3 regions of the Sinorhizobium sp. KGO-5 genome follow, and region 1 is predicted to be linked to each of the others. Evidence: predicted binding sites of a transcription regulator. Region 1 holds the regulator's gene; each other region holds the start of a gene.
What was found. The regulator LexA, encoded in region 1, represses DNA repair genes until DNA is damaged. The targets are predictions, from matches to a motif close to TGTTCNNNNTGTGTTCNG.
Positions count from the first base shown of each region.

Region 2: the regulator LexA is predicted to act here: its motif matches at 3,894-3,911, upstream of BHD07_RS16430 (DUF763 domain-containing protein).
Region 3: the regulator LexA is predicted to act here: its motif matches at 4,531-4,548, upstream of parE (DNA topoisomerase IV subunit B).

Region 1 is NZ_BDIZ01000005.1:274,819-284,651, reverse strand. It holds gene BHD07_RS22005 (pyrophosphatase) at 1-91, shown strand, start outside; gene BHD07_RS22000 (DNA polymerase III subunit delta') at 86-1,117, opposite strand; gene tmk (dTMP kinase) at 1,114-1,818, opposite strand; gene BHD07_RS21990 (D-alanyl-D-alanine carboxypeptidase family protein) at 1,876-3,030, opposite strand; gene BHD07_RS21985 (septal ring lytic transglycosylase RlpA family protein) at 3,087-4,127, opposite strand; gene BHD07_RS21980 (hypothetical protein) at 4,578-4,790, shown strand; tRNA gene BHD07_RS21975 (tRNA-Ser) at 4,985-5,074, shown strand; tRNA gene BHD07_RS21970 (tRNA-Ala) at 5,343-5,418, shown strand; gene BHD07_RS21965 (hypothetical protein) at 5,613-5,777, shown strand; gene lexA (transcriptional repressor LexA) at 5,986-6,702, shown strand; tRNA gene BHD07_RS21955 (tRNA-Cys) at 6,921-6,994, shown strand; gene BHD07_RS21950 (calcium-binding protein) at 7,041-8,120, opposite strand; gene BHD07_RS21945 (hypothetical protein) at 8,518-8,865, shown strand; gene BHD07_RS21940 (hypothetical protein) at 8,913-9,194, opposite strand; tRNA gene BHD07_RS21935 (tRNA-Asn) at 9,337-9,411, shown strand; gene BHD07_RS21930 (DUF3606 domain-containing protein) at 9,787-9,833, opposite strand, start outside.
Region 2 is NZ_BDIZ01000003.1:508,736-518,568, forward strand. It holds gene BHD07_RS16400 (glutathione S-transferase) at 1-489, opposite strand, end outside; gene BHD07_RS16405 (cupin domain-containing protein) at 629-1,168, shown strand; gene BHD07_RS16410 (hypothetical protein) at 1,185-1,400, opposite strand; gene BHD07_RS16415 (hypothetical protein) at 1,542-1,874, shown strand; gene BHD07_RS16420 (hypothetical protein) at 1,885-2,061, opposite strand; gene BHD07_RS16425 (hypothetical protein) at 2,138-2,407, opposite strand; gene BHD07_RS16430 (DUF763 domain-containing protein) at 2,537-3,814, opposite strand; gene BHD07_RS16435 (hypothetical protein) at 4,121-4,558, opposite strand; gene BHD07_RS16440 (carbohydrate ABC transporter permease) at 4,703-5,578, opposite strand; gene BHD07_RS16445 (carbohydrate ABC transporter permease) at 5,589-6,482, opposite strand; gene BHD07_RS16450 (ABC transporter ATP-binding protein) at 6,479-7,591, opposite strand; gene BHD07_RS16455 (ABC transporter substrate-binding protein) at 7,682-8,944, opposite strand; gene BHD07_RS16460 (carbohydrate kinase family protein) at 8,980-9,833, opposite strand, start outside.
Region 3 is NZ_BDIZ01000014.1:82,827-92,659, forward strand. It holds gene tpiA (triose-phosphate isomerase) at 1-580, opposite strand, end outside; gene BHD07_RS30205 (cytochrome b) at 838-1,464, shown strand; gene BHD07_RS30210 (YceI family protein) at 1,461-2,066, shown strand; gene BHD07_RS30215 (FAD-binding oxidoreductase) at 2,063-3,388, opposite strand; gene BHD07_RS30220 (phospholipase) at 3,536-4,471, opposite strand; gene parE (DNA topoisomerase IV subunit B) at 4,664-6,724, shown strand; gene BHD07_RS30230 (GNAT family N-acetyltransferase) at 6,740-7,210, opposite strand; gene BHD07_RS30235 (hypothetical protein) at 7,484-7,915, shown strand; gene BHD07_RS30240 (DUF2336 domain-containing protein) at 7,931-9,061, opposite strand; gene BHD07_RS30245 (aldolase/citrate lyase family protein) at 9,133-9,833, shown strand, end outside.

The DNA of each region.
Region 1 (9,833 bases):
CCTCGGCCACGTTCTGCTCTTCGCCCACCACAACGATATAGACCTGGCTGCGGCAATCGAGCGAAAATGGAAGTTCGCTCCCTACCTATAGAGCTTCCTTGAGATCATCGAGGAGGGAAAGAACCGTCTGCTTGCGGTCGAGGTTATAGGCCGCGGTCAGCGTCAGGCGTTCGCCAACGGTGCTGGACAGCCTGGCGAACCGTTCGGCCGCGCCGACGTCGCCGGCGATCGCCGCCTCGCGAGCCATCCGCATGATGCGCCCCGACAGCAGCGACGAAAAGAAATCGAAGATCGTTTCGCTGTCCTTGCCCGAAAGCACGTCGGCCAGCTTGTGCATGTTCTTGCGAACGGCCGGGCCCTGCCCCGCCAGAATGTCTTCGAAAGCCTCGGCTATATCCAGCCCGCCATAGTTGACGAGCTTCAGCGCCTCAGAAACGCTGCCGTTTGCGGCGGCGAGGACGCGCTCTGCATTCAGGCCCGCGAGATCGAGCCCGAGATGCGCAAGCGCCTGGCGCAGCGCTTCCGTGTCCAGAGGCTTCAGCCGCAAAGGCAGGCAACGCGAGCGGATGGTCGGCAGGAGTTTTCCCGGCGCATGGGTGAGCACCAGAAACAGCGAACGGCGCGGCGGCTCCTCCAACATCTTCAAAATGGCATTGGCGGCGTTGCGGTTGAGATCGTCGGCCGGATCGATGATGACGATGCGCCAGTTTCCGGTGCCCGACGTCTGGCCGAAGAACTTGCCGGCGCGGCGAACCTCGTCGACCGTGATCGCGCCCTTCGTCCTGCCCGTCTTTTCGTCCACTGGGCGCGCGAGATGCAGGAGATTGTGCGATGCGCCCGAACCGAGCTGTCTCGTGACGATAGAGGCGGGATCAGGGTCGGCAAGCCTTTCGGGGGCGTCTGCCGGATCCGGATGGCTCAGGACATGATTGGCGAAGCGGAAGGCGAGTGTGGCCTTGCCTATCCCCTCCGGCCCTTCGATCAGGATCGCGTGATGACCCTTTCCGGACCGGTAGCTCTGTGCGAGAAAGGCTTCCGCCTCCCGATGACCGAAGAGCTTGCTGTTCATCACGGGAGCAAGCGCGCCCTCCAGCACACCTGGCTGTTCCGGGGTCATGACGTCGCTTCCGCATTCGAGGGTTGCGGCTTGCCCTCAAGCGGCAATAGCGCCTCGACGAGACTCAATACTTCGGCAGCGATCGCGGTCGGCGGACGGTTGGCATCGACGACGCGGCATCGCTCCGGATCGGCCGCGGCAATATCGAGAAAGGCTTCGCGCCGCTTTTCATGCGTCGCCAGCTGTTCCTTTTCAAATCGGTCGGGACTGTCGTTTGCGGCGCGCCGGCGGGCGCGCTCCAGCCCGACCGAGGCGGGAAGATCGAAAATGATGGTGCAGTCGGGAATGACACCGTTCACCGCAACGCGTTCCATGGTCTCGACGAAAGCCGGTTCCAGATTGCCCGTCACGCCCTGATAGACGCGCGAGGAATCCATGAACCGATCGCAAAGGACGATCGTTCCTTGCTGGAGCGCCGGCCGGATCACCTCCTCGACATGGTCGCTGCGGGCGGCCGCAAAGAGGATCGCCTCCATCCGGACTCCGAAGGACTCCGCCGCGCCCGAAAGAAGGACGTGGCGAACGGCTTCGGCACCCGCGGAGCCTCCCGGCTCGCGCGTGGTGAGCACGCGGTAGCCGCGCGCGCTCAGCGCTTGCGCAAGAAGGCGCATCTGGGTCGACTTACCGGCCCCCTCTCCCCCCTCGAATGTTATGAACAAACCCTTGGTCAGCGACACTTCAATTCCCGGATCGGCGTGCATTATCGTCCCTGTTTAGCCGATCGGTCCCGCGGAAGGAACCGTCGCAAAGCGCATTTGTCACAGCCAGAAGAACAGCAGTTCCTGCAGCGCGTCGAGCGCCCGGCTCGTGAGCGTTCCGGACTCGACCGCCCTCGCCGTCTTCACGGGAACTTCCCGCAGCAGCTTGTCCCCGTTCCAGAGCTTGACGACGCCGACCTGCTGACCGGCAGCGACGGGTGCGTTGAGCGGCCATTTGTAGACGATGCGTGCCGTCAGCCGTTCGGGATTTTTTACCGGCAGCAGAACGTCGACCGGGCTGCCCGCCACGAGCGCCACTCGGGAATCCGCGCCGCCGTAGACGCTCGCCTCTCCGATGGTTTCACCATCTGCGAAAATGCGCCGTTTCTCGAAAGCGGTCATCGCCCAATCCAGGACCCTGCGGCTCTCGTCGATTCTCTCCTTTTCGCTCTCGAGGCCCCCCATCGCGAGAAAGACGCGGCGGTCGCCGCGTTGCATCGAGACGGCGAGCGAGAAGCCGAAACCCTCCGCAAAGCCGGTCGCCAATCCATCGACGCCGACATTTGCCGCGATCAGAGGGTTCTTGTTGCGCTGAAGGATCTTGTTCCACTCGAATTCCGGCTGCGAATAGAGCCGATAGTAATTCGGGTGCGCCTCGTAGAGGTGCCGCGTAAGGGCGACGAGTTCGCGCATCGTGATCTTGTTTTCCGGATGCGGCAGCCCCGTGGCATTCCTGAATGTGGCGACCGGCAGCCCCAGCTCGCGGGCCCGCTTGGTCATCAGTTCGGCAAAAGCAGCCTCGCTGCCAGCCATTCCCTCAGCCAGGACAATGCACGCATCGTTGGCGAGTTGCACCGTTGCGCCCTGGATGAGATCGGCAACGCGAATCCTGGATTTGATCGCGGCGAACATCGTTGCAGTGCCGGAGGGGGCCCCGCCTGTACGCCACGCATGTTCAGAAACCTCGAAACTCGTCTCGGACGTCAGTTCGCCCTTATCCAGGGCCTCGAAAACCACCTCCATCGCCATGAGTTTGGCGAGCGAGGCAGGCGGGACGGGTGCATCCTCGTCGCGTGAAAAGAGCACTGTGCCCGTCTCGGCATCGACGAGATATATCTGCTTCGCTTTGGTGTCGAAGGCGGGCGTCTGTGCGACCGCTTGTCCCGAAACGATGGCCGCGAGGAAACCTACGACCGCAAGCCACTTCATGCGCATGAGAAACTCCGGTTCTGCATGGGCATATCAGCGCGAAAAGCCCTCTTCAACCGGCGTCAGCGCGAGTCGGCGTTTCGGTACTGGCGCTTCGCATAGGCGAGAATGGAATCGGGGGTCAGCGGATTGCGATCGACCATGATCGCCTCGAAGGGCGAAGGCTTGTCGCTGACGCGAACTTCGACGTAGGCCGCAGCATAGGCCATGCTGCCATCCGGCAGCGGGATCAATTGCGGGCGCGACGTCGGCATGGGGCCGATCTGCGGCAGAACGACGAATTCGCCGAAGGCGCTTGGTGCCGCCGAGGCCTGCGCCGGCTTTGCGAGCGCGTTCACCGGCACGCCGGCATCGAGCGTCGATCTGTTCGGAACCGGAACGGCGCGGAGATTCGGAACCATGTCGCGCAGCGGCTCGTTGGAAGCCACCATCACGCCTGAGGCGATCTGCCCTTCCGGCATCACGCTCGGGCCACGGTCGCCCTTCCTGACGTACGAAGCCATGAGGTAGGGCATGTCATTGCCTTCGAGGGGCGCACGACCGACATATTGAACGCGAACATTGGCGCTTCCCTTGCGCTTGATGTCCAGCAGGTCGGCGGTTTTCGAAGAGACGTCGATGATCCGGCCGTATTCATAGGGGCCGCGATCATTGACACGGACGATGACGGACGTGCCGTTCTCCAGGTTGGTCACGCGCGCATAGCTCGGCAACGGAAACGTCGGGTGAGCGGCCGAAAGGTGATGCTTGTCATAGACCTCGCCATTGGCCGTCAGCCGGCCGTGGAAGGCAGACCCGTACCAGGAGGCCATCCCGCTCTTGTCGTAGCCGAAATCCTCCTTCGGCTGATACCACTTGCCCTTGACCTGATAGGGTTTCCCTACCTGGTAGCGGCCACCGCCCTTGGGAATGTTGTTTCCGGTAGCGACTCTGGGGCTGGCTTTGACGCCATAGACGGACTCGGCGAAGTATTCCTTGCTCCGCGACTTGGTCTTCTTGACGCTCGACGTCGACCCGCAGGCCGCAAGCACCGCGCAAAGCAACGGAACCGCTGCGAGACGGAGCCCCCTCACAAGATATGCCGCACCGTTATTGGATGTCATCTGTCCCACAAGATCATTCGCAAAGCCGCACCCGAAATCCGCTCCTGCAGCGCTCGCGCATCCGACCGAACGCGCAACGATCGTCGCAATCGTGCAGTAGTTCCCCCCGCGAGAATTTCGCCGTCCCGAAACGGAACAGTCGAACAATCATGACAACAACAAGGCGAAATTGCGAACCGGAGGACGAACGGAGGCAAAAAAACGCTCGCTATGGTTTACGAAACGTAAATGAGTCGCTGGACCATGGTCCGATAGAGCGCGCCAAAGGTCCGAAACCCGTTGCCGGGTTTCCCTGCCGATACATATCGCAATAAGCACCCGCGTGGCTCGTCGGCCGCGGGGTGCGGCGGCCTCAGAGCTGGCCGAAGCTTCCCGTCGGTGCAACTCTGAGGCTCCGTCCCCGGTTGGCGTGGTGCCCGTGCTCCGGCCCAAGTCCGAGAGGATCTCGCAATGGACGACAGATACGATTATGGGCCGCCGGAGCGACGGGCGGCAACCGGCCTCCCCCTAGGCATAATGCTCCTGTCGATGTTGGCGATTGCCGTTTATCTGCTTGCCGGAGCGGCGCTCCTGGACGGCAGAAGCCGGGATGTCGCGACCTACGTCGCCCGGGCAGGCGACGAAAGTCCGACTGCGGCGCCGGACAGCGGACTCCGCCCGTGACGATGGCCCACAACCGTGCCACGGGCGTATGCGGCGCGGCACGCCTCGAATGCAAGCAAATGCTCCGGAGCAAGTTGACGCTGTGATCAAAGCTGCTAAAAAGCCAGCCGTTGGTGAATGGGCAGCAAACCCGGTAGCGATCGCCGGTCCATCGAGAACTCGGAAACGAATTTCACGAAGCTCCGCAATCACCTGGAAGAGTGGCCGAGCGGTTTAAGGCACCGGTCTTGAAAACCGGCGTGCGTGAAAGCGTACCGTGGGTTCGAATCCCACCTCTTCCGCCATTTCAGAATTGATCCGGGCACGCCGGAATTCCCAGCTTCTCGTCACTGATGGCCGTCTTCCCCACCCGCAAGGCTCGTGGCTGCCCTGCCCTTCCGACGCTTTGCGTCACCTGCAGGAGCGGAAGAAGCTGCTTTGGGACTCCATCGCGAAGGGGCGATATTCGGATGGGTGAATTGCAGCGTGCCCTACCGGGCGGCAAGGGTGAAGCCGGCAAACGGAATGCACTGGTGCGCGGGGCCGAAAAATCTTATACAATGGGTGACCAGTGGGGTCGTAGCTCAGTTGGGAGAGCGCCGCAATCGCACTGCGGAGGTCGAGGGTTCGACTCCCTTCGACTCCACCATTCCCCTCTTTTGTCCAGCCCGGAGACCCAGGTAACGGATCTTACCTGAGCTAACATCCACCGATGCCGGACGTCAGGTTGCGGAGCCCGGGCGATGCCGCGGCTCGGCTGCGCTTGCCAAAAAAGCTGATTTGAGAGAAAGTTTTAGTCTGACCCGTTCGAGGTCTGGGCAACTCCCGCGAGTGGAGAAAAACATGCCTGTTAAATCTTTGGTGGCAGCCGTAATTTTTTCCCTCTTCGCCCTTTCGGGGTGCGCCAGCACAGGCTCGACCAACACGACCTATACCCAGTGGTACGGGCCCTATCCCGAGCCTGAATTCGACGTTCTTACGCCGGGCGGACTGCGGCTTGCCTATTAGCATGGCGTAGGCGAGCGACTGGGCCGGCCGCTGTAAGTGAGCGTACGCCCCTGCCCCCAGATTCCGAGCGATCGCCATCGCACGCCGGATGGAAAGCGGACAGGCATTCAGCAGCAAGCGGTATTCACGGAATTTTAGGCACTTGCGGAACACATATGGAACAGATAGGTTCTGTTCTTGATTTGTTTCGCGATTCTGGAGTGACGCCATGCTGACCCGCAAGCAACAGGAATTGCTTCTGTTCATTCATGAACGAATGAAGGAATCCGGGGTTCCGCCGTCCTTCGACGAGATGAAAGATGCCCTGGACCTTGCCTCCAAATCGGGCATCCATCGTCTGATCACCGCACTCGAAGAGCGCGGGTTCATTCGCCGGCTACCGAATCGCGCTCGAGCCCTCGAAGTCATCAAGCTGCCGGAGGCCTATGCCGGTGTTTCGCAGGTCCGCCGCGGCTTTTCGCCGAGCGTGATCGAAGGCAGTCTGGGCAAGCCTGCGGCCCCGCCCCCCGCACCGAAACCGGCGCCCCCGGCCGAGATCGCATCGGTCGCTGTCCCGGTCATGGGCCGCATTGCCGCCGGCGTGCCGATTTCCGCAATCCAGAACAACATGCACGATATTTCCGTACCGGTCGAAATGATCGGCAGCGGCGAGCACTACGCTCTCGAGATCAAGGGTGATTCGATGATCGAGGCCGGCATCCTCGATGGCGATACGGTGATCATCCGGAACGGAAGCACTGCCACCCCCGGGGATATCGTCGTCGCCCTGATCGACGACGAGGAAGCAACTCTGAAGCGTTTCCGTCGCAAGGGCGCCTCTATTGCGCTCGAAGCCGCCAATCCGGCTTACGAGACACGGATATTCGGTCCGGATCGGGTCAAGATCCAAGGCAGGCTTGTCGGCCTCATCCGGCGGTACCACTAGCCTCCCGACGAGGTGTGCAGGCGTTTCCCACGGAAGTACGCAATTTCAAAGCGTTAGAAGTGGGCGCATTGCGCCTTGGGGCGCTATGGCCACGCCTCCACAGAACCGAAGCCATATTTATACAGAATAAAAAAGACCCTATTCCAAATGTACCCTCTTGCGGATTGCGGGCAATCATTCTAAATCCGCGCCACGATTTGAAAATCGCAGATCGTAGAGGCCTCGTGGCGGAGTGGTGACGCAGAGGACTGCAAATCCTTGTACCCCGGTTCAATTCCGGGCGAGGCCTCCAAAAAACCACCCCTATTCAGCTTTGTTACCGACAAATCTTACCTGCGTCAGACGAAGGCGAACTCCGCGCCCGCAAAGACGAAGTTGGCAGCGCTGAGGTCGGCAGCGTGGATGCCGATCAGAGTGACCTGATCGACCGTGCCATTCAACTGCAGGACAGCGTTCCCGTCAGCATCGTTGCCGATGTTGGGCAAAAAATCAGCGAAGTCGTCGTAGCCATAGCCAGCGATTTGGATGACGTCCTTGTCCAATTCGAAGTCGAAGATCTCATCCCGACCACTGTTTCGTGAAAACAGGAACTGATCGGCACCGGTCTCGACCGCGAAGCCTGCGGTCAGTCGACCATCACCCCAGAGCTGATCGTTACCGGTGCCGCCGATCAAGAGGTCGTTCCCACCCGCGGTGTCCACGCCGACCTCTGCATCGCCATACAGGACATCATTGCCTTTGCCTCCGTCGAGCAGGTCGTCGCCGCCACTGCCGCCACGTGAGAAAAGAACGTCTCCAACGAGAAAGTCATTGCCCGAACCACCATACAGGTGGTCGTTGCCGCCAATGCCGGATTCCACGACGCCCTGGTCGAGGCCATCCCCGTAGAGCTTGTCATGGCCCTCTCCGCCCTGGAGGCGATCGTTCCCGCCAACGAAAAAATCGCCCAGGGAGAAAGCGTCGCCCGAGAGAGTATCGTCTCCGGCGCCGCCGTCGAGCCAGTCGTCTCCACCACGTCCGCTGAGGCAATCGTAGCCATCGCCATAGAGTGTATCGTTGCCTTTGCCGCCCGAGAGACGATCATTCCCTCCGGCGACGGTAGCGGAATCAATCGCATCGATCTGGAAGGCATCGCCGTACAGCGTGTCGTCGCCGGCGCCGCCGTCGAGCTGGTCGTCGCCACCACGCCCCTGATTGGAGATCGTCCAAGCGTCGCCGAAGAGCGTGTCGTTGCCCCCAAGGCCGTCAAGGCTGTCGCGGCCACCCTGCCCCGAAGACAGGAAGCCGCCGATTTCGGAGACTCCTAGGCTATTGCCGGTCGTGAACGGGTCTCCGAAGATAATATCCGGATCGTTCGTTCCGAAGATGTGGTTGTCCAGCCCGAGCCAAGGGGCGATGCCACCGATCAGATGCGCCATTTTTCTCTCCACAGTGCTGTAAAGTAGGCGATGCTCGTCTTGGGAAACCCGGACGGCCTTCGCGGCGCCGACTTCGTCGGGCTCCGTCGGAGTGACGAGCTAACGCTATGAAAATACCGACTTCCTACGGAAGACCGTTACACCCTTTTCCTGAAAGCGCTCCAATGTTGCCGAACGTGATGTTCCTGTCTATTGACCACTTTGGATTAACTACAAGTTGTACTTTGCGACCACACTCAGCGTCCGGATACTGGAAGAAGGACGAGCTCGCCCACGCTCCCGAAGACGTCCGCGAAGGGCGAAACCTCGAGGATCGTGTGGTCTCGTGATCGGCGGTTGTGATATAGCGGTCCGTCGGCCGGCCTCATCGGGAGGGCGGCACTCGAAGCGCGACGTGATGGATATTCCTTGGGGCTACATTCAGCGCCACTTCGATTGGCTCGGGCATGTGGTCGAGGGCTTCTGTATTGCAGCAGTCGTCGCCCTCCTGTTCATGGCGATTGCACCGAGAAGGCTGGCGCTGATCATCGGCCTCGCCTTCGCCATCGGACACTTCCACGGCCGCGAGAAACGTGATTTCGAGATCAGCGCAAAGCTGCCGCCGCCTCACCTGGAGGGCTATGAAATGTGGAGGTGGAGTTGGGACCAGGCGACCGATTTCTGGCCGGTCGCTTTGGTCCTCGCCTGCGTCATTGTCGCCCTCCTGCCCAAACGACGTCGAAAGCCGCGCAATTCCGACGACTGAAATGCGTGCATCCGGATGCTGGCGGAACTCTTGGCAAGGCCCACCTCTCAGGATCTGCCGGACGAGTTCGGCTTGCTGCGCCATCGGGCCCACCATACGGCCAGCTTGCGCCGCCGTCGGCGCATCGAGGGAATATCGTGCGAAAGCACGAGCAGGCCCAGAGGAACCATCCAGAAGCCCAGGATGGGCAGAAAACCGAGCAGACCGCCGAAGACGAGCAGAACGCCGATGAGCACGCGCAATGCCGGCGAATTGGGCAGGCTCATCCGCCATTTGCCGAGTACGATCTCACGCGTCTTGGGATCGATGCCAAAATGCTTCTTCGCCATCACTCTTCTTCCGTACCAATGACCCCACAGTTGGTGCCTTCTCCACAGGGCGGCAACCGCCTGCCGACATTTTTTTTGAAAAACCGCTTGGCAAATCGGAAAAGCATTTGTATTAGCAGCCTCACTTCTGCGGCGCAGATGATCCCTGGTAGCTCAGCGGTAGAGCACTCGACTGTTAATCGATAGGTCGCCGGTTCGAATCCGGCCCGGGGAGCCAGTTTTCAAAGCCCTGCACCTCGCGGTGCGGGGCTTTTTCTTCGAGTATTTTCAAGCGCTTAACCGATCATGTAAATGCACCAAGCCTCTAAGGGTTCGGTGCTGGCGTGCTTTTTGGTTACATTTTGGCTGCTTTTCGGACCTCACAGGCCGGCAAACGGGGAATTCATAGGGTCCGAAGCTATTGCGCGTTACGCAATGAGAAACGCCGCAAGCGGCATCTATCGCTATCATCGCCGCGTGCCGAGCTGCACACGAACTATCACGCCGCATGGGAGAAGGCGCGGATCAGGAGACGAACGCCACGAAAGGCGGGACGCGACCGCCATTTGAGCCGGAGACAAAGGAGGTCCAGCAGGTGACGCTCTTTTGAGCGTTATTTCTTGCCGAGATATTCCATCACTTTTTCGCGGTTCGGCCCAG
Region 2 (9,833 bases), on a different contig from region 1:
GACCATATGGCTCGGCCCTTTGGGGTTCTGTGTGAGCACGCGTTCGAAATAGCCGAGAAACTTCGGCAGACGCTCGGAGAGGAAATCGGCCGACCGCCTCAGCGCTTCAGGCTTCTGGTCCTCGAAATAGAGGGACACGGCGATCGGATGATGCGTGTCGTGAATCTCCGCGACGAAATCGGTGATCGTCAGCTGCAGACCATTGGTGAGGGTTCGAAGTCCCTCGTCCTCGGCAACAAGGCCGAGCCTCGGCCCGAGATAAAAAAGAATGTTGGCGACGTGGCTTATGACGAGGTCGCCATCGACGAGGAACGGGGGAGCGAAGGGAGCGGCGGCTTCACCGGGCTCCTTCATAAGCTTCAGCATTTCATTCGTGCCGCCCGGCTGGCGGGCAATGTCGACGTAATCCGCGCCGGCCTCCTCCAGCGCGAGGCGCACGAATTCACCGCGGCCGGGAATACCATCCCAGTAATAGAGCTTGTATGGCATGAAAGGTCCCCTTCTTTGCCAGCATTCATCTTTGTTCGCGGCCGGAGTCTATTCTGAGCACGATTGAAGGAAACATACAGCCGCGCAATTCGTTCCGGTTCGGCAGGGAACGGAACATACTGCGCCGAGGAGAAAACCAATGAAAATCGAAGAGCTCATGTTCGCCGAAAGCGGCGGCGTACCGAACAACCCGCGCCTGCCGGTCCTGGTCTATCGTCAAGCGGTCGACGTTACGGAAAATGGAGCCACACAGATAGAGGAACGCTTCCGGGCCAATGGTTGGCGCGGCCTGTGGCGCAACGGCGTCTTTGCCCATCACCATTACCATTGCGGTGCGCACGAGGTTCTCGGAATCGCGGAAGGCCGGGCACGGCTGCTGATCGGAGGGCCGGAAGGACAGGAGGTCGAGGTCGCAGCCGGCGACGTCATCCTCCTCCCGGCAGGTACGGGCCACCGCCGGAACGAGGCGAGCATGGATTTCCTGGTCGTCGGCGGCTATCCGCCAGGTCAGGATGCCGAGATCCAGAGGGGCGCCGCGACCGCGGATGACCGTAAGGCAATCGCCTTGGTGCCGCTGCCGAGCCTGGACCCCATTCTCGGCGCAGAAGGACCTGCGGTCACCGTGTGGCAGTCCGCCATGCATGCGGGGGACGGTCTCGGCGAAGCACACGGCCACTGATCACGCGCCGCAGTCGTCAGCGCAGCCAGACCGGGAGGTCGGCGGCGGTGCGGCAGCCCGCTGCCCGCTCTTTCAGTCCCAGTTTTTCCCAGGCGAATTTCTGGGCAGCGATCTGTGCCATTTCCTTGGTCTCGTAGATGTCCGGCAGGACGTATGCCTTACGGCCACACGACAGGAGCGCCCTGTGGCTCAGCAGGTCGTAGTGAAGCTCGAGGTATTCTTCGGAATGCATGGGACCCTCCCAGGTGGCGATAAGGAAAACGGCAGCCGTCGCGGGAAGTTCCATGCTGCCCGCCGATTGCTGCGACGGTCAGCGCTGCCGACGGAACATAGACGTCGCTTTCGAGTTGATGACGCTTACGGGAGTTCAGTCATGAGCACGAACAAACATGGAGAACCGCGCCCGGGGGCTGATGCGCGCCCGCTCGACCCACCGAGCGTCGACGAGCCGATCGACGCATGGGGGCGAGATCGGAAGAGCGCGCCGGGGGTCGGGAACCAACTCGACGAACTACGCGAGCGCATCGCCCGGCTACAATCCGAAATCGACGCCATCGCGACCGAGACCCACACGGCCGTTGGCACGGTGCCCGGAGGCGACAGGCTCGAAACAGCAAAAGACGTGGTTGCCGAAAAGCGCGACGAGATCAAGCGCCTGACGGCGCGGCTCGAAGAGCTCGAGCAGACACTTGGCGGTAACGCCTAGTTTTCCGGACCTAAAACACGGTCATCCACACGCCGCGCCAGAAAAGCGAATCCGGGTCATCGAGGCGTTCGCAATCGTCGGTCGAAGGCTTCCGGATCTTTGCAGGCGCCGGCTCGATGCCGGTAAAAGGAGGCACAGGGCGCCCTTCGCGTTCCGTCGCGGGTTCCGGTTTTTTGATCGTAAGCATCGCGAGATCCTTTCCGCCGTAAAGGCATTCCGGCCTCAGTGCTCCTTCCGCTTCTCCTCCGAGGTCCGTCTTCGGGTCAGTCCCGATTAATGAATTTACAGAAGCGGCTGGGTTGCCCGTCGTCAGTCATGTCCTGATGGAGGAAGGCCAGATTCTCGTCGTCGAAGATCTTGAAGAATTCGTCCCAGGAAATTTTCTCCAGCGTGTCTTCCGGTTTGCCGAAATCAACGCGAAGCAGACCACCACCGCCTTCGGTTGCGCCCTTAACGCGCGCCGGCTGCCCCTTGCGGGCTTCTATCCAATTGCGGATCGTGTCGTGGTCGATCGTAGTCATCGCAGCGGTCATCGGAAACTCCATCAACTGGCATGCCGGCGGCGCCTCCGTGTCCGAAGCGCCATCCTCAGCGGCAGCGAAGCGGTGTGCGCTCAACGCGCCCCAGCTGTGTAAATCGATCGCTGCGCTTATTGTTCCGCCTCAGCGCCGTGCGCGGTCGCTTGGCTCCGCGGCGGTTGCCTCGTCGTCGTGCGGTTCCCAGCCGAATATGCTGCGCCCGCCGAAACGCGCGGAGTCCCTGAATTCGCCCGCGACGATCTCCTTCAGGTCGGGCCCCGTGACGTAGCGCTCCAGCCGGCGCGATTGCTCGTCGAGCCGCTTCAGAGCCGCAAGCTCATCCTCGCGCCCGAGCCGGCCCTTGCTGACCGCGGACTTCATGATCCTGATCGTCTCGTCGTAGACTTTCACCGGTACGGGGAACGGATGGCGGTCCTTGCCGCCATGGGCGAGCGAAAAGCGGGCGGGATCCGAGAACCTGCAAGGCGTCCCGTGGACCACCTCCGCGACCATCGCCAACGCCTTGACCGTCCGCGCGCCCACGCCCGGCACCAGCAGCAGGTCCTTGAAATCCGCCGGACCACGGTCGGCGGCGGCGGCGAAGTTGCCGTGAAGGCGCCGGAGATTGACATCACTTTCGCGTACATCGTGATGGGCAGGCATGAAGAGATGCGGCAGCATCGGCTGTGCCGGCGAGGCCACAGGAGCCCCCCGAGACTCGATCCGGGCGACCTCGCGCAAGAGCCCGTCGGGCCCGAATGACTGGAGGAGATCGAGCTGCGCGGTCCTCGAGGCGGCGGCACGGCGGTCGGCCAGATTGACGATCTCGCCCTGTTCTCTGCCTTCGATCGCGCTATGCGGCGCGTCGACGAAGCTTGTCAGGCCCTCCGAGAGCCAGTGATAGCGCCTCGCCTGCCGGCGGTCGCCGTTCATGCCCTGCTGGACGACCACCCACCTGGCATCGTCCGTGACGACGAAACCGTGCAGGTACAGATCGAAGCCGTCCTGAACGGCCGCACTGTCGACCTTGGCGACGAGGCGGCTCGCTTCTGCCAATGCGCCGCCATCGAAACCGACACGATCGCCGATCGACATGAGTTCGCCCGGCGTTTTGCGGGAGTGCTGGCCGCGGCCGCCGCAGACATGGATGCCCAGCTCGCCGGCAAGCGGGGTGAGACCGCGTTTCAACGCACCGATGACGCTCGTGGTGATACCGGAGGAATGCCAGTCCATGCCCATGACAGCACCGAAGGACTGGAACCAGAACGGATGCGCAAGCCGCCTTAGAAACTCGTCGCGTCCATAGTGATGAACCACCGCTTCGGTGACCAGCGCGCCGAGGCGCGTCATACGGTCGCCGAGCCATCGCGGCACGCGGCCGCCATGCAGCGGGAGATCCGCATTGCCTGCTCTTTGAGCCATAGTGTTTCCGTTCTGCGTCCCGACCGACAGGGCGCGTCGCCATCAGGCGCCGCGCCGACCCACTTAACATAGTGGAAATTGGAGCACGAAGCGAAAAACGCAGGCACGAGGACGCGCCGCGCACGAAGACAACCTTGAGAACGAGTGCGAACCCAAGCCCTCGGAGGACGACGCCGCGGATCGAAGGCAATCCGCCAGCCGGAGGCGATGGGAGCACCGCAGTGCGAGCGGTTAAGCCTTCGCACTGCGGCCCGCCTCCTCCGGCGGCCGCCTTCGATCACGACCCTCGATATGCCGTCGCCTGCCCTAGCCGACAAACATCTGGCGCAACCGAGCAAACAGCCCTGGCTGTTTCTCGACAAGCATTGCGCGGATGTGGCGGGCGGCCGTCGATGCGCTGACCGTCGCGCCGAAATGGCAATAGCAGATGACCTTATGTAATTGCTCGTCGCTCAGCTCGAAAAACCGCCTGGCTTCGCCGTAGCTGTCGTTCTCCATCCCGGCGGTCCGGAAGACCGGATCCTCGAAGGCGACGGAGATCGGCGAACCGTCGCCGCGCATGGCCGCGCGGACTCTCGCCGGCTGATACTCTGTCTCGTGCAGCGTCGAAAGGCGTCTGTGAGGATCACGTTCCAGGAGTTCCGCCCAACGCTCAAGGCGCTCCTTGCGCGATAACGTCCGTCGCGGCAGGTCCTGCTTGACCTCGGCGACGCCCTGTAACTGCTCGATTGCTTGGTGCTTCATTGCGACCTCCTACTCTTACGATAGTTGGTCCCCCAATTTCCACCTCGTAGGCCTTATCAGCGTGACTCCAACCGGTCGGGAAGTCCAATCACGAAAATAGATCATGCCAAATTTGGCGCATGGCGTCGCACGCGGCGGCGCTCGTCACCCCTTGACGGCGCCGGACGTCAGCCCCGCGACGATCTTGCGCTGGAAGATCAGGACGAGAACGAGCAGCGGCAGCGTCACCGTGACCGACGCGGCCATGATCTGGCCGAACGGATATTCATAGCGGCTGCTGCCCGTCAGAAGGCCGATCGCGACCGGAACCGTCCGGTTCTCGTCGGTCAGGATGAAGGTGAGCGCGAAGAGGAATTCGTTCCATGCGAGGATGAACGACAGCAGACCGGTGCTGGCAATCGCAGGCCCCATCAGAGGCAGCAGCACATGGGTGAGAATGCGCAGGCGCGAACAGCCATCGATGAGCGCCGCCTCCTCCAATTCGTTCGGCAGGTCCCGGATGAAGCTCGTCAGGATCCATGTCGTAAAGGGCAAAGTGAGAATGAGATACGAAACGATCAGCGCCGACGGCCGATTGTAGAGCCCGAGCCATCCGATCACCTCGAACATTCCCGAAAGCACCACCACTTGCGGGAAGACCGAGATCATGAGAACGGCGATCAGAACGATGCGGCCCGGAGGAAAATGCAGGCGGCCGAGCGCGTAAGCTGCAAGAATGCCGATGACGAGGGAGATCGCCGTGCTGACAAGCGCGACCACGCCGGAATTGACGAGCGCGCCCATGAATACGGGATTGGCGAACAATTGCCTGTAGTTGCTGAAATCGAGCGCCGGCAGCAGAGTGAACTGGTAAAGCGCCTGCCCCGTCTTGGTCGAGGAGACGATCGCCCAGTAATAGGGAAACAGCATGTAGACGAGGACGGCCGCCACGCCGGCATAGAGTCCGGCCGTCTTTACGCGGCGCAAGGTCCGGTACGTCGCGTTCGAATAGCGTCTCGTCATGGCTGCGCTCACCGTCATCGATACCCCCTCAGCCCGTCGCCCGATCGAGGCGCAAAAGCCCGACGATGACGATGGCGATCAGCCCGATGATCATGAACACCCAGGTGGAAGCAGCGGCTCCAAGGCCGAGGTCCTGAAAGCTGATGAGCTGGTCGCGCGCATAGATCGACATCGTCATCGTGTTTTCGTTGTTGGCCGCAAGCACGTAGCTCAGATCGAACATGCGGAGCGCGTCGAGCGCGCGGAAGAGTATCGCGACGCCGATCGCCGGCGTCGCGAGCGGCAAGGTTATGGACCAAAAGCGTTTCCAGTGCGGCACGCCGGAAACGTCCGCTGCCTCGTAGATTTCCTCGGGGATCAGTTGCAGGCCGGCAAGAATGAGGAGCACCATGAAGGGCGTCGTCACCCAGACGTCGATGAAGATCACCGTCCCGAGGATCAGCGAAGGATCGGCTGTCCAGGCGACGCCCTTTTCGACGAGTCCCAACGCGACCAGGAGCTTGTTGATCAGGCCGAACTGATCGTTGAGCATCCATTCCCAGATCCGGGCCGAGACGACCATCGGCATCGCCCAGGGAATGAGGATCGCCGCCCGCACGATGCCGCGGCCAGGAAAAGCGCGGTGAAGGAGCAAGGCGATCGCAAGTCCGAGAAGCGTCTCCAACCCGACGGATACGAGCGTGAAGACGAGCGTGTTTCTGACCGCGCCCCAGAACACCGGGTCTTCTGCAACTTCCACGAAATTCTCGAAACCCACGAATCCGTAATCCGAAGGGGCATCGAGATAAGCGTCGGTGAAGGAGAAGAAAATGCTGCGGGCGAGCGGCCATATCGCCACCGCCACCAGCGTCAGCAGCAACGGGAGCAGGAATATCCATGCGGTGCGGCGTTGCTGCCGCTCCATCCGGCGGGCGGCGTTCACGACGAGGCCCCAAGGGCCAATGGAACGCTCGCGCGGTGATCGATGCGCCGGCCATCCTCTCCGAACAGATAGAGACTTTCCGGTTGCCAGCTCAGTCCGACGGGGTCGCCGGGGGCGACTTGCGGTGGACTTCCCGTCGAACGAACCGTCCAGACCAGCGTCTCGGTGAGCCGCACATAGCAGACATATTCATAGCCGAGGTCCTCGATCCGCTCGAAGGTTCCGCGGATCGCGCCTTTCGTGTCGGCACCGACAAGCTTCAAAGCCTCCGGCCGCAAGCCGATTTCCGCAGGCCTTCCTTCGGCCGCGAGATATTCCGCGGCGTAGGCGAAGCCGCCTGCCCCCCTCAGAACCGTAGCGGCGGAGCCGGTCGCTTCGAGCGGGGCGAAATTCATTCTCGGGCTGCCGAGGAAGCCGGCAACGAAGCGATTTTCCGGCCGGTCGTAAAGCTCGCGCGGCCGCCCCACCTGCTCGATCTGCCCGTGGTTTAGAATGACGATCCGGTCCGCGAGCGTCATCGCTTCCGTCTGGTCGTGGGTGACATAGATCATCGTCGTCTTGACGTCGGCGTGCAGCTTGGCGATCTCGAAGCGCATTTCCATGCGCAGGTCCGCGTCGAGATTGGAAAGCGGCTCGTCGAAGAGGAAGACTTCCGGTTGGCCGACCAGCGCCCGGCCGATCGCCACGCGTTGCCGCTGACCGCCGGAAAGCTGGCGCGGCCGACGCTCGAGCAGGTGACCGATCTTCAGCATGTCCGCGACCCTGGCGACACGGCGACGGATTTCATCCTTGCCGAGCCGCGCCGTTTCCAACGCAAAGCCGATGTTTCGCCCCACATTCATATGCGGGTAGAGCGCGTATGATTGGAAGACGAAGGCCAGTCCACGTTTGGACGCCGGCACGTCCGTCACTTGGTCGCCGCCGATAAACACGTCGCCGCCGGAAACCGGCACGAGGCCGGCGATCAGTCGCAGAAGCGTCGACTTCCCGCAACCGGATGGGCCGACGAAGACGACGAACTCCCCGTCCTCGATCTCGAGATCGATGGAGCGGATCACGTCATAGGTGCCGAAGGTCTTGCTGACGTTCTTCAGGGAGACCGAAGCCATTCCATTTCCCTTCCAGGCCTTTCGCGGCAGCGCGTGGAACGCAGCCGGTTTCGATGAGGCGCCCCCGGCCGGGCCGAGGGCGAGCTCTCGTCATTTCGCCTTCACGTCGCGCTCGAGGCGGCGCTCGAGGTCGGCGAGTTCCTTGGCGACATCGTCCTTGCCGGAGATGATATCGTGTACGGCCCGGTAGAAGGTGCGGGAAACGCGGTTATAGTTCTTGCCGGTCGCAGCCGACGGACGTGCGACCGATTCCTCGAAGGCGGTCTTCGCCATGCCCAGGAAGGGGATCTTAGCCAGCACATCGGCGTCCTCGTAGAGCGCCTCGACGGTCGGATTGTAGCCGCCTTCGATCGCACGCATCTTCTGGTCTTCCGCGCCGACCATATAGCGCAGCAGCTCCGCGGCAAGCTCCGGCTTCTTGGAATATTTGGAGACGCCGAGATAGGCCGTGCCGAGCGCGCCGCTCGACTTCTGCCCGTCCGCACCGACGGGAAGCGCGCTCACTCCGACCTTGCCGACGAGCTTGCCACCCTCGGCCTGCGACGTTCCCCAAACATAGGGCCAGTTGCGGTGGAAGACGGCATTGCCGCTCTCGAAGAGGGCACGTGAGTTTTCCTCGTCATAGTTCAAGACCCCCTCGGGCGAGATCGTACCGATCCAGCCGCGGGCACGGGTGAGCGCCGCCTCCGTCTGCGGATTGTTGATCGTCACCTCGCCGTCGTCGGAAAGAATGGTGCCGCCGCCGGCGGAAGCGATCCACTCCAGAGCATCGCATGTCAGGCCCTCATAGCTCCTGCCCTGCCAGGAATAGCCCCAGATGTCCGGGCTCCCGGCCTTGCGCTCCGCGTCCTGGATCTCCTTGGCTGTCGCCGTCAGCTCATCCCAGGTTTTCGGCGGCTGCTTGCCGTATTTCTCCAGAAGGTCCTTGCGGTAGAACATGAGGCCCGTATCGATATAGAAGGGCATCGACAGGAGCTTGCCGTCGAGGCGCGCCGCATCCGCGGCAGAGGCGAAATGCGCCTTCACCTCGTTCTCGGGTACGAGAGAGGTCAGATCGAGGAGATGATCCTTGAACATGCCGAGCCAGATGACGTCGATATAGAGGACGTCCATGTCGGACGACTGGGCCGCGAACAATTGCTGATAGATCGGAATGGCGTCGTCGAGGTTCTGCGGCATCCGGTTGAGCTTCACCTCATGCCCGGTGTCTTTCGTCCATTTCTGGACGGCCTTCTCGCAAAGTTCGTAATCGGTCGCCGAACAGAACATCGACACGGTGTCCGCCTTTGCCGGAAAGGCCGATGCGACGGCAAAAACGGTCATGCCTGCGAGTGTTTTCAACATATGCTTCATGTTCGTTCCCTCATTTGTTCGCTTGTGAACGCAAGCTATATCGCGGCCTCCCGCCGCCGATATTTCGTCAGATCCTCTTTGAAAGGCAGGTTGCGGCCGCCATATCCCGTCACCGCCAGCGAGCCGCAGATCACGCCGAGCTCGATCGCGCCGCCGATGTCGGGCTCGGTCAGGAGCCCGTGAACGAAGCCGGCGTTGAAACTGTCGCCTGCGCCCGTCGTATCGAAAACCTCGACGGCAAGCGCCGGCACGCGGGTCGTCCGGCCCTTGGAGGAAGCGATCGCTCCGTCCGCTCCGCACTTGATCACGACGGTCGGGCAGAAGCGGGCGATCGACGACAGCGCATGCTCCACGTCCTCCTCGCCCGTTAGCGCCTTCGCTTCCGATGCGTTCGGCAGAAAGACGTCGATCAGTCCCAGCATGTCCTCCATTCCGGGCGTCGAGAGCCGGTAGTCGACATGCTGGCAGTCCGAACAGACGGTGATCCCGAGTTCGCGCGCGGCCTCGATCAGCCGCCGTCTTTCATTGTCGAGCGAAAACCCCTGCAGAAGCAGTATGCGCGGCCTGATCCGCGCCAGATCCTCCGGCGTCGGCAACGGGTCCGGCTCTTCGGCATAGCTGATGAAGCCGCGGTCATGCGCGAAGGAAAAGGCTGCACTCACGCGGCGCAGCGGCCTGTCGATATGGATGAAGAGGCGATCGTCGATATTCTCGCGGCGCGCTTCCTCGAGGATCATGCGGCTGAAGATATCGTTGCCGAACTGGCACCACCACCCGGCACTCGTTCCAAGCCGCGCGAATGCCAGCGCCGTCGAATAGGCGGCGCCCGGCACCCACTCGAATTCCTCCGCCCAGAGATCGGCGCTGATCTTCGGCACCTCCGGGAGGC
Region 3 (9,833 bases), on a different contig from region 1:
GGCGCATGAAGGCGTGCGCCTCCTCGACGTCGGACACGGTGGGCGTCAGGCCGGTGCCGATCGCCCACACGGGTTCGTAGGCGATCACCGTGTTTTCGGACGTCGCCTGATCCGGGAGGCTCCCGGCGAGCTGGCGCTTCAGGATGTCGAGCGTCCGGCCGGCCTTGCGCTCCTGTTCCGTCTCACCGACGCAAACGATCGCGACGATATCCGCGCCATGCGCGGCCTCGGCCTTGGCACGCACCAGTGCGTCACCTTCGCCATGATCGGTGCGCCGTTCGGAATGGCCGACGATCACATGAGTGCCGAAACAATCGGCGACCATTTCAGCCGAGACTTCGCCGGTATGGGCTCCCGACTGCTTCTGGTGGCAGTCCTGAGCCCCGATCATCAAAGGGCTGTCGTCGCAAAGCGCGGTCGCAACGTAAAGCAATGTGGCCGGCGGGCAGATCAGGGCGTCCACCCTCGCGGAAAGGTCGCCTTTGACGCCCTCGGCCATTGCCTTGATCTGATCGAGAGACGCGCGTGTTCCATTCATCTTCCAGTTGCCGGCGACGAGCGGGCGGATATCGGGCGTCATGGGGTCTCCTCCAGATCAGGTCTCTTCGTCTCGGCAAGCGGCGTAGCAAATCGCTCGCGTAAAAAAAAGGCACCAGCCGGATTATTCGGTGCCGACCCTGGGAGCACGGCGAATCCTCTCACCCCGTCCAGCGTTGCCGGCGCTCGGGCCAACGGGAAATCGTCCCGGCGAAAGCGAATAAAAACGAAGCCGTGGGCGTCTAAGGCGGAGACGTTCTACCGCCAAGTAGACGTACGCACCGGGCGTCGGAGTCTGCCATGCTGCGCAACAGCGACAACGGTTTCGGAACGGTGACGATCGCCCTTCACTGGACGATCGCCGTTCTGATCCTCGGCCTTATCCTCGCCGGCATCGTCATGCGGCGCATCGAGATCGACCCGGCTCTGCAGTTCTCCCTTTATCAGTGGCACAAGTCGTTCGGCTTCACGGCCCTGGGACTGGCTGCTTTTCGGATGCTCTGGTGGCTCGTGGAAACCAGTCCGGCCGCCTCTCCCACCCTTGGCCCGATGGAGCACATGGCTGCGCGGGCCACGCATCTGTCGCTCATCGCGCTCGCACTCCTCGTGCCGCTGTCCGGCTGGGCGGTCGTGTCGGTCTCCACGCTGGCGATCCCGAGCTTTTATTTCAACTTGATCGTCATTCCGCATCTGCCGCTCCCGACATCCGGGGCTTCGGAAGCGTTCTGGGCCTTCGCCCATGCAACGCTCGCCTATGTGACGCTTGGCCTGGTCGCAATCCACGCGGCGGCAGCATTCTATCACCATCTCGTGCGGCGCGACTTGGTGCTCATCCGCATGCTTCGCTCCGGGCCGATGCCGCGCACCGGCAGCACCGCCGACACTTCCGAAAAGGACGACACCGTTGTCGAGAGGAAACGCATATGACCAGCCCAGGCAAGCAGTCCATGGCAGTGGCCCTGCCGCTTTCGCTTCTCGCCCTTGGCCTCGCAGGGACGCCGGTTGAGGGCGCAAAAGCGCCGGCACTTGCGAATGCTGCCGGGAACTACCGTATCGCGAGCTCCTCGAGTATTCAGTTCAGCGTCGGACAAGTGGGTGGCAGCGGCGGCATTGCCGGCAGCTTCACTAAATTCTCGGGCGTATTCCGGATCGATGGCCATGACATCGGGCGATCCTCCGTGGAATTCACGCTTTTTCCGGAGAGCGTGAGGTCCACCGAGCGCCGGATCGAGGACTTCCTGCGCTCCAGCGCAGTGTTCGATGCGGCCAACCACAAGACCGTGACCTTCCACTCTACCGGCGTCAGCCAGACCGGCCCGGACACCGCAACGATCGAGGGCGTTCTGACCGCCCGCGGCAAGAGCCGCAAGGAGCGTTTCGACGTGAGGCTTACCGGCTGGAACAGGCGGTCGATTTCCTTCACGATCCGCGGCAGCATCCGTCGCTCGCCCTACGGCATGACCGTCGGGACGCCCATTTATTCCAATGTCGTGGAATTCGACATGAACATAAGGGGGCAGAAGCGTTAGGTTTGCCCAGGCGCCAAAGCCGTGCGCCGCCAGAAGGCCGAGACCATTGCCGGATCGCGCAGTGCCTCCAGTCTTTTCCAGGCGGGAAATGATGCTTCGAAAACGGCCGGGCTCATTCGGAAGTCCTGGCACGGATTGACCGCACCGCCGGCCACAACGGCAATCTCGTCGAGAGCGTCGAGCAGCTTGACCGTCGCCTCGCCTTGATCGGCAAAGTCCATGGTCAGGGTGAAGCCCGGCCTCGCAAAGGAGAGAACCCCAGGGGAGGCTATGTCACCGAAACGCTGCAGCTTCGTCCCTACGGACGCATGACCGGCGCGGCGGGCTGTTTCAAGCAACCGCGCCGTGGTCTCCGGCGCGGTCGCGACGGGATAGACGCTTTGATGCTGGCAGAGTCCACGCCGCCCGTAGAGCCTGCGCCACCCGCCGATCGCGTCGAGAGGGTGAAAGTAGGAAGCCCACGTCTCCGTCGACACGGTCTCGCCACGGTCGTGCTTGCGAAAGCGGTATTCGTTCAGCAGTTTCAGCGTCACGCTGTTGAACAGACTGAAGGGCGGAGAAAAAGGCACGGCGAGCCTCGGCCCCTTCGGGATGTCAGGATATTCGCAAGCGCCGTCGGCGTGATCCGCGGCGAACAGCACGCCCCTCCCCATGCGCCGTCCCGTCGCGAGTTGGTCGAGCCAGGCTACGAAATACTCGTGCTCCTCTTCGGCTCGTTCGGCCAGCGTGAAATATCGATCGAGGCTGTCGAAGCGATGCACGTGCCGCTGGACATGCGGCGACGGCACCTTCATCAGCCGAAGCTCGACGTCGAGGATCAGCCCGGTCAGTCCCAGGCCGCCGATCGTCGCAGCGAAGAGCTCTGCATTCTCCTCGGGCGAGCAGACCAGGCGTTCGCCCGTCGAACGGAGCAGGGTCAGGCGCCGGACGTGATTGCCGAAGGAGCCACGCGCATGGTGATTGCCGCCGTGGACGTCGTTGGCGACGGCACCGCCGACGGTGACGAGGCCCGTCGCCGGCGTCACGGGAAGAAAAAAGCGGTGCGGGACGGCGCGCGCGAGCAGGTCGGCAAGGATAGCGCCGGCCTCACAGCGAATGGTCCCACTTCCCGGATCGAAAGACAGGATGCGGTTATGCCTCCTGCTTGCGATAAGGGTCCCAAGTTCATTGCGGCAAACGTCGCCATAGCTCAGGCCATTGCCCACGGGAAGAAACGCCATGGGGCCCACCGAGCTCATGCCGTCCTCGTAGTCATCGGGTGAAACGGTCGGTTGAGAGCGGTTTCCAAACCGCCCTGCGTTCTCGGAATCGTCCATCCTCATTGCCGCCGTCAACTCCACAACCGATCGCGTTAATCTAGAGCGGGGTGAGGAAAAGTGTGTGCGGTTTTCCGCCCGCATCCCGCTCCAACTTCTTGGAATCGATCACGTTCATGTTTTTAGGTCGACCCGACCTAAAAACATCGTGATCTAGCGGTCGAGAATCCAGTTCAGCGCCTCTCGCCAGTCCGTCATCCTGATCGGCGTTCCATGCGAACCTGTTTCGAACAGGACGAAACGGGCAGGATAGTCCTTCGATCTGAGGCTGCGATAGAACGAGATCTGGGACGCGGCCGGATAGACGTTGTCGCGGCTGCCGTGGCTGAAGAATATCGGCAGCCGCGCGCCGTAGGCCGCACTTTTGCGAAAGTCGGGGTCGGCGGGACCGCCCATGATCATCATGCCGCCAAGGGCCGAGACGGTTGCCTCTTGGCGGGCTATGCCCCAGCAGATGAAGCTTCCCATGGAGGCACAGGAAAGGACCACCGGCCGGCCGCCGGAGCGCTCCGCGGCGAAGCGGATCAGAGCCGAAATATCCGCTACGCCCGCAGCATCGAAGGACCTGACGCTTGGAGCGTAATAGGTACCGCCATTGACGACAGTCAGATTTTTGAGGCGATTGAAATTGCCTCCGAATGAGAAATCATTGACGCCGAGACGGCGGTCGCCGCCGCGACCATGGATGAAGATCACGGTGAATGCGGCGCCGCGATCGGGGCCGACGCGGGTGACTTCAAGCCCCCGCTCGCCCGGACCGAGCGTCTCGTTCACCTGCACGCTCTTGACACCGAGCGACACGTAAGCGCGCTTCACCCGCCGCTCGGGGATCTGGTCGCGCTCGTTGATGTCGCGGAGCTCCTGGTAGTCGACAACGCGGAAGTCGCCGCCATCCGCCTCCTGAAGCAGCTTGCTATAGCGAAACAGCGCATCCTTGTAGGGCTCAAGGGGTTCGGCCCTTGCGGAAACGGCAAGGCTCGCGAGAAGAAGCACGCCGATCAGATGCCGTATGGAGAAAAGAATTGTGGACATGGACACCCGATCGGCTCCCTCGTTCGGCGCATGCCTTGCCACCGGCGCCTCGGCCAAGCAACACTGGCGCGGCAATTCTGGCTCATTAAAGGGTATTTCTTCCTCCGGGGCATCGAAATTCGCCTTTTGTTCGCTCTTCCGGCGAGACTCTGGCAGAATTCCGGTGATTCGCGCGACAAAGGATGGCGGCCGCGCCGCGGTCTTGCTATGGCCTAGCCGACACTTAGACAGGAACGATCTGAACGCTTCATGGACGACAGCAGCGACCTTTTTTCCGCTATGCCCCAACAGCCGAAGCCGGCGGATGCCGCGCCACGCAAGCCCGCGGCCCCCGTCGCCGGTAACGAAGCGTCGCGCCCCGCACCCAAGACGAGCGACGGCAGCGACTACGACGCTTCGGCAATCGAGGTGCTGGAAGGTCTGGAGCCGGTCCGGCGCCGTCCGGGCATGTATATCGGCGGGACGGACGAAAAGGCGCTGCATCATCTGTTCGCCGAAGTCATCGACAACTCGATGGACGAGGCGGTCGCGGGACACGCCAACTTCATCGACGTGAGCCTGGACGCCGACGGCTACCTGACGGTGACCGACAACGGCCGCGGCATCCCGGTGGAGAACCACCCGAAATTTCCCGGCAAGTCGACGCTCGAAGTGGTGATGACGGTGCTGCATGCCGGCGGCAAATTCGACGGCAAGGCCTATGAGACCTCCGGCGGCCTGCACGGCGTCGGCGTTTCCGTGGTCAACGCACTGTCGGACGACCTTGAAGTCGAGGTTGCACGCAACCGCCGGCTCTATCGCCAGCGCTTCTCCCGCGGCATCGCGCAGGGCGGCCTGGAAGACCTGGGTGACGTACACAACCGGCGCGGCACCAGGGTCCGCTTCCACCCCGACCCGCAGATCTTCGGACCGCATGCCCGCTTCGAGCCGGCGCGGCTTTTCCGAATGGCCCGCTCCAAGGCCTATCTCTTCGGCGGCGTCGAAATCCGCTGGTCCTGCGATCCGGCGCTCCTGCCGGAAGGTTCGGAAATCCCGGACAGGGCCGTGTTTCATTTTCCCGGCGGTCTCAAGGACTATCTCGCCGCCACGCTCGGCAAGGAATTCACCGTCACCCGCGAGATTTTTGCCGGCAAATCGGAAAAGTCCGGCGGCCACGGTTCGCTCGAATGGGCGGTCACCTGGTATGGCGGCGATCAGCAGATCCATTCCTACTGCAACACCATCCCGACACCCGAAGGGGGAACGCACGAGGCGGGCCTGCGCATTGCGCTGACGAAGGGGCTCAAGAACTACGCCGAGCTCACCCAGAACAAGCGCGCTGCGATCGTCACCACGGACGATGTCATGATCTCCGCGGCAGGCATGCTCTCGGTCTTCATTCGCGAGCCGGAATTCGTCGGTCAGACGAAGGACAAGCTGGCAACGGTGGAGGCGCAGCGGATCGTCGAAAACGCGCTTCGCGATCCTTTCGACCATTACCTCGCCGACAATCCGGCAGAGGCGGCCAAGCTTCTCGACTGGGTGGTGGAGCGCGCCGAAGAGCGCGTACGGCGGCGCAAGGAAAAGGAAGTCAGCCGCAAGACGGCGGTCCGCAAGCTGCGCCTGCCGGGCAAGCTCGCGGACTGCGCCCAGAATACGGCGGAAGGTGCCGAACTCTTCATCGTCGAAGGGGACTCGGCCGGCGGATCGGCCAAACAGGCGCGCAACCGCGCCAACCAGGCGATCCTGCCGCTGCGCGGCAAGATTCTCAACGTCGCCAGCGCCGGCCGGGAGAAGCTCGGTGCCAATCAGCAGATCGGCGATCTCGTCCAGGCGCTCGGCTGCGGCACGCGCTCGAAGTATCGCGAAGAGGACCTGCGCTACGAGCGCATCATCATCATGACCGACGCCGACGTCGACGGTGCGCACATCGCATCTCTTCTGATCACCTTCTTCTACCAGGAAATGCCGGAGCTGATTCGCGGCGGCCATCTCTATCTCGCCGTGCCGCCGCTCTATCGCCTGAGCCAGGGTTCCAAGACGCTTTATGCCCGCGACGACGCGCATCGCGAAGAGCTGATGCGGACGGAGTTCAATGGCCGCGGCAAAGTCGAACTCGGGCGGTTCAAAGGCCTCGGTGAGATGCTGCCCGCGCAGCTCAAGGAAACCACGATGGACCCGGCCAAGCGGACGCTCCTCAAGGTCGAAATCGACGATGTCGACTTCGAGGGTACCCGCGATGCCGTCGACAGCCTGATGGGAACGAAAGCCGAGGCCCGCTTCCGTTTCATCCAGGAGCGCGCCGTTTTTGCGGACAACCTGGATATCTGAAACGCGTGATCGCCCTCACGGCTCCTGCCGAACCGGTTTTTCCATGAACAGGCTCAGCGGATCCGGCAGATAGGTGCCGAAGGGCGGGCGCTCCACGTAGCCGGATGCCCTGTACAGGCCGATCGCTTCCGGCTGATGGATGCCGGTCTCAAGACGGATCGCCGTCAGACCGAGCTTTGCCGCTTTGGCTTCAAGGGCCGATATGAGCAGCTTGCCAATCTTCAGCCCCCTCGCCTCCGGGTCGATGAACATCCGCTTGATCTCGGCCGTACCGTCGCCTGCTTCGACGAGGCCACAGCAGCCGACGATTTCGCCGTCACGTCGAGCGACGAAAAAGGATACGGCCGGCTGCTCCAACTGAGACAGATCGACCAGATGATTGCTTTCGGCCGGATAGAGCGATGCCGCATAGGCGTCGGACAATTCGAGCAGGCGGATGACGGCCGGCTGGCGCGGCGACTCTTCGGCGATGGTTACGGCGGTCATTTCAGTCTCTCCCCATGCACGATCGTAAGCTGGATGTGAGCTTCCAAAGGACATCCATTCGGTCCCGCCCCGGAAGCGCCCGGTTCCAACGCTCTAACGCCGAAGGACGCCGGGACCAATACGCCAAACGACGCAAGTTCGCAGCTATCACAATCAATCCGCGTGACGGGGAGAAACAATTTGTTTCAGGCCCGGCCGGCCTTTGCCCTTCTTTGGAAAGAATCGGACGGCCATAAACAGGGAGTCGCCATCATCTGAACGGAAGAAGTGACCATGAAAGCCGCCCTGATCGTCATGACCATTCTCGGTTGCGACGACAACGTGACCCAATGCCATTACATCTCGACCGTGAACGGCGACTGGCCGTCGATCGTGCAGTGCGACGCGGAATCGCAAAAGGAACTGCCGCGGTTCTCCGACAGGAACTACCCGGTCGTGGTGGCCGTGTGCGAGAGCTCAGGACCGGGCATGACGGCGGAAACCGAGCCGGTTCCGGAGATGAATGCAACGCTTCCGACCGAGCCGGGCCTGCAGCAAAACACACCCCCAGCGGCGGAAGGCGGAGAACCAACCTTGCCGAGGCGCGCTTTGGCATTGATCAGTGGCGCGGTACCCGACCGGGAGAAACTGAAGGCGATCGTCAGCGCACCGGTCCACTACGTCGAAGACGGCTATTCGTGGGTGGCGCGCCGATTCGGCAATTGAGGTAATCAAGTCCTCTTACGCGGCCTGGCGGGATTGCGACGCGTAGTCGCGCGCCCTCTGCCGCTGCTCGGCAAAAGCCAGCCGTTCCGCCAGTTCGGCGACGACGTGATATGCGCCGCGGCTTCGGCGGCGAAGGCGATCCGAAAGTCTGGCGGCCACGGAGGGGGAGACGCCATCGTGATCCGCATCTGCCTCGCATTGGCAGAACAATACGGCCTCAGAAAACATTCCGCTTACTTCACGGCCAAGACCCGCAGTTTCGAGGAGAGCCCTGATCGAGTGGAACCGCCCGCCCGAAAGGATCGATCGGACGCGCTTTTCCGGGACTCCGGACAGATCCACGATCGCCGCGGAAAAAAACTCCGTCCGGCCGCTGCAAAGCGCCGTCAACAGCAGAGCCGGCGTCAGGCGGCCGGCTTTGCGGAGACCGGCAACCATCCGCTGCAATTCCTCCCTCGCGGAGGCCGAGGAAAGCGTCAGCGCTGCCGCATCGCAAGACTCCCGCACGACACGCTGTGCCCGCTCCTCGCCCACAACGGCGCGTACCAGGTCGGAGGCCGCAAGCGCCGCGCCGACTTTTTCGGCGAGTATCTGGCGCGCGTCGCGCGGCAGATCATGACGCTCGAGCAACAGGCCACGGGCGGCCACGCTATCGCCGAGGCGGTCGGCTATTCGCCGCAACGAGCCCGGAGAAAGTCTGGCCCCCGGGTTTTCCAACAGAATGAGCACCTCTTCCTCGCCGCCAATCTCGGCGATCGCAGCCGCAACCGCGCATGAGACGGCGCTACGGGAGGCGATCATCGCCCGCATCTCCGCGCCGCCGTCCGCCGTCATGTCGACAAGATCTTCGTCGTTCAGGACGGGAGAGCGGGAAATGGTGACGTAGGCGATCTCGGGCTGATCCTGCGCAAGCGCCTTGATGATCGAGCGCGGTACAATCGGGCAATCGGCCAGCGCCTCGGCAAGAGATCGACGCACCTTGGGCGAAGGATCGTCGAGGAGAAAGGTCATGGCCATTTCGGCCGCCCGCCGATCGATGCCGTTCACAGCGGCTTCAGCATAGGCGCGACCAAGCGCACTGGCAGCACTGGCACGTTCGCTGGTTTTCGCCGTTTCCACCCAGCGAAGAAATGCTTGTATGATCACCTATGCCCCACTAGTCACCGAGCAGCCCCATGCTCGAAGCCTAGCGGCCAAAGGTTTAAGATTGGTTCACCATGTCTGTTAACGGCGCGATAACCACCCTACCGCTCCTGTATCTGCCGGCCGGCGACCCGCCGCCTCCGAAGGAGATCCTGACCGCCGTTCAAGCAGTCGTGATGACCGGCGGCCAAACTGGCCGGCCACTCTCGGACCTGCCTCGGCAGGATGCAGGCTGCCTGTTGCTCGCCCGGATCGGGACGAGCGGCGATCCCGGCGAAGACGAGCTTGCCGCTTTGATCTGCAACGGCTTCGATGGCATCGTGCTGCCCGGATGCCGCGGCCCCGCAGACATTCAGCGGCTCGATGTGCTGCTCAGGGTCGCCGAGGCGGCGGCCGGCAAGGCCGAGGGCCGAACGGTGATTCTTGCCGAATACGCGACGACGCCGGAAAGCGTCCTGTCGCCGCATTCGCTGGCGGGTGCATCCCCGCGCCTCTCGGCACTGATATTCGATGCCTCGGCCCTGGCCGAAGCGTGTGGTTGCAGGCGCGTCACCGAAACCGGCGATGTGCCGGCCGTCGTCCGGGCCGGCCGCGCGGCGGCGGTCCTGAGAGCTCACGAGGCCCGCATCGCGGCCTACGACATGCTGCCGGTCGACGCCGATGATGAGGCGGCCGTGCGACGCCTGTGGAAAAGCAGCATAGAGAATGGCTTTTCCAGCGTTGCCATCCGCTCGCCGCAACAGATCGATCTTCTTGCCGCTGCAGGCGTCGCGCC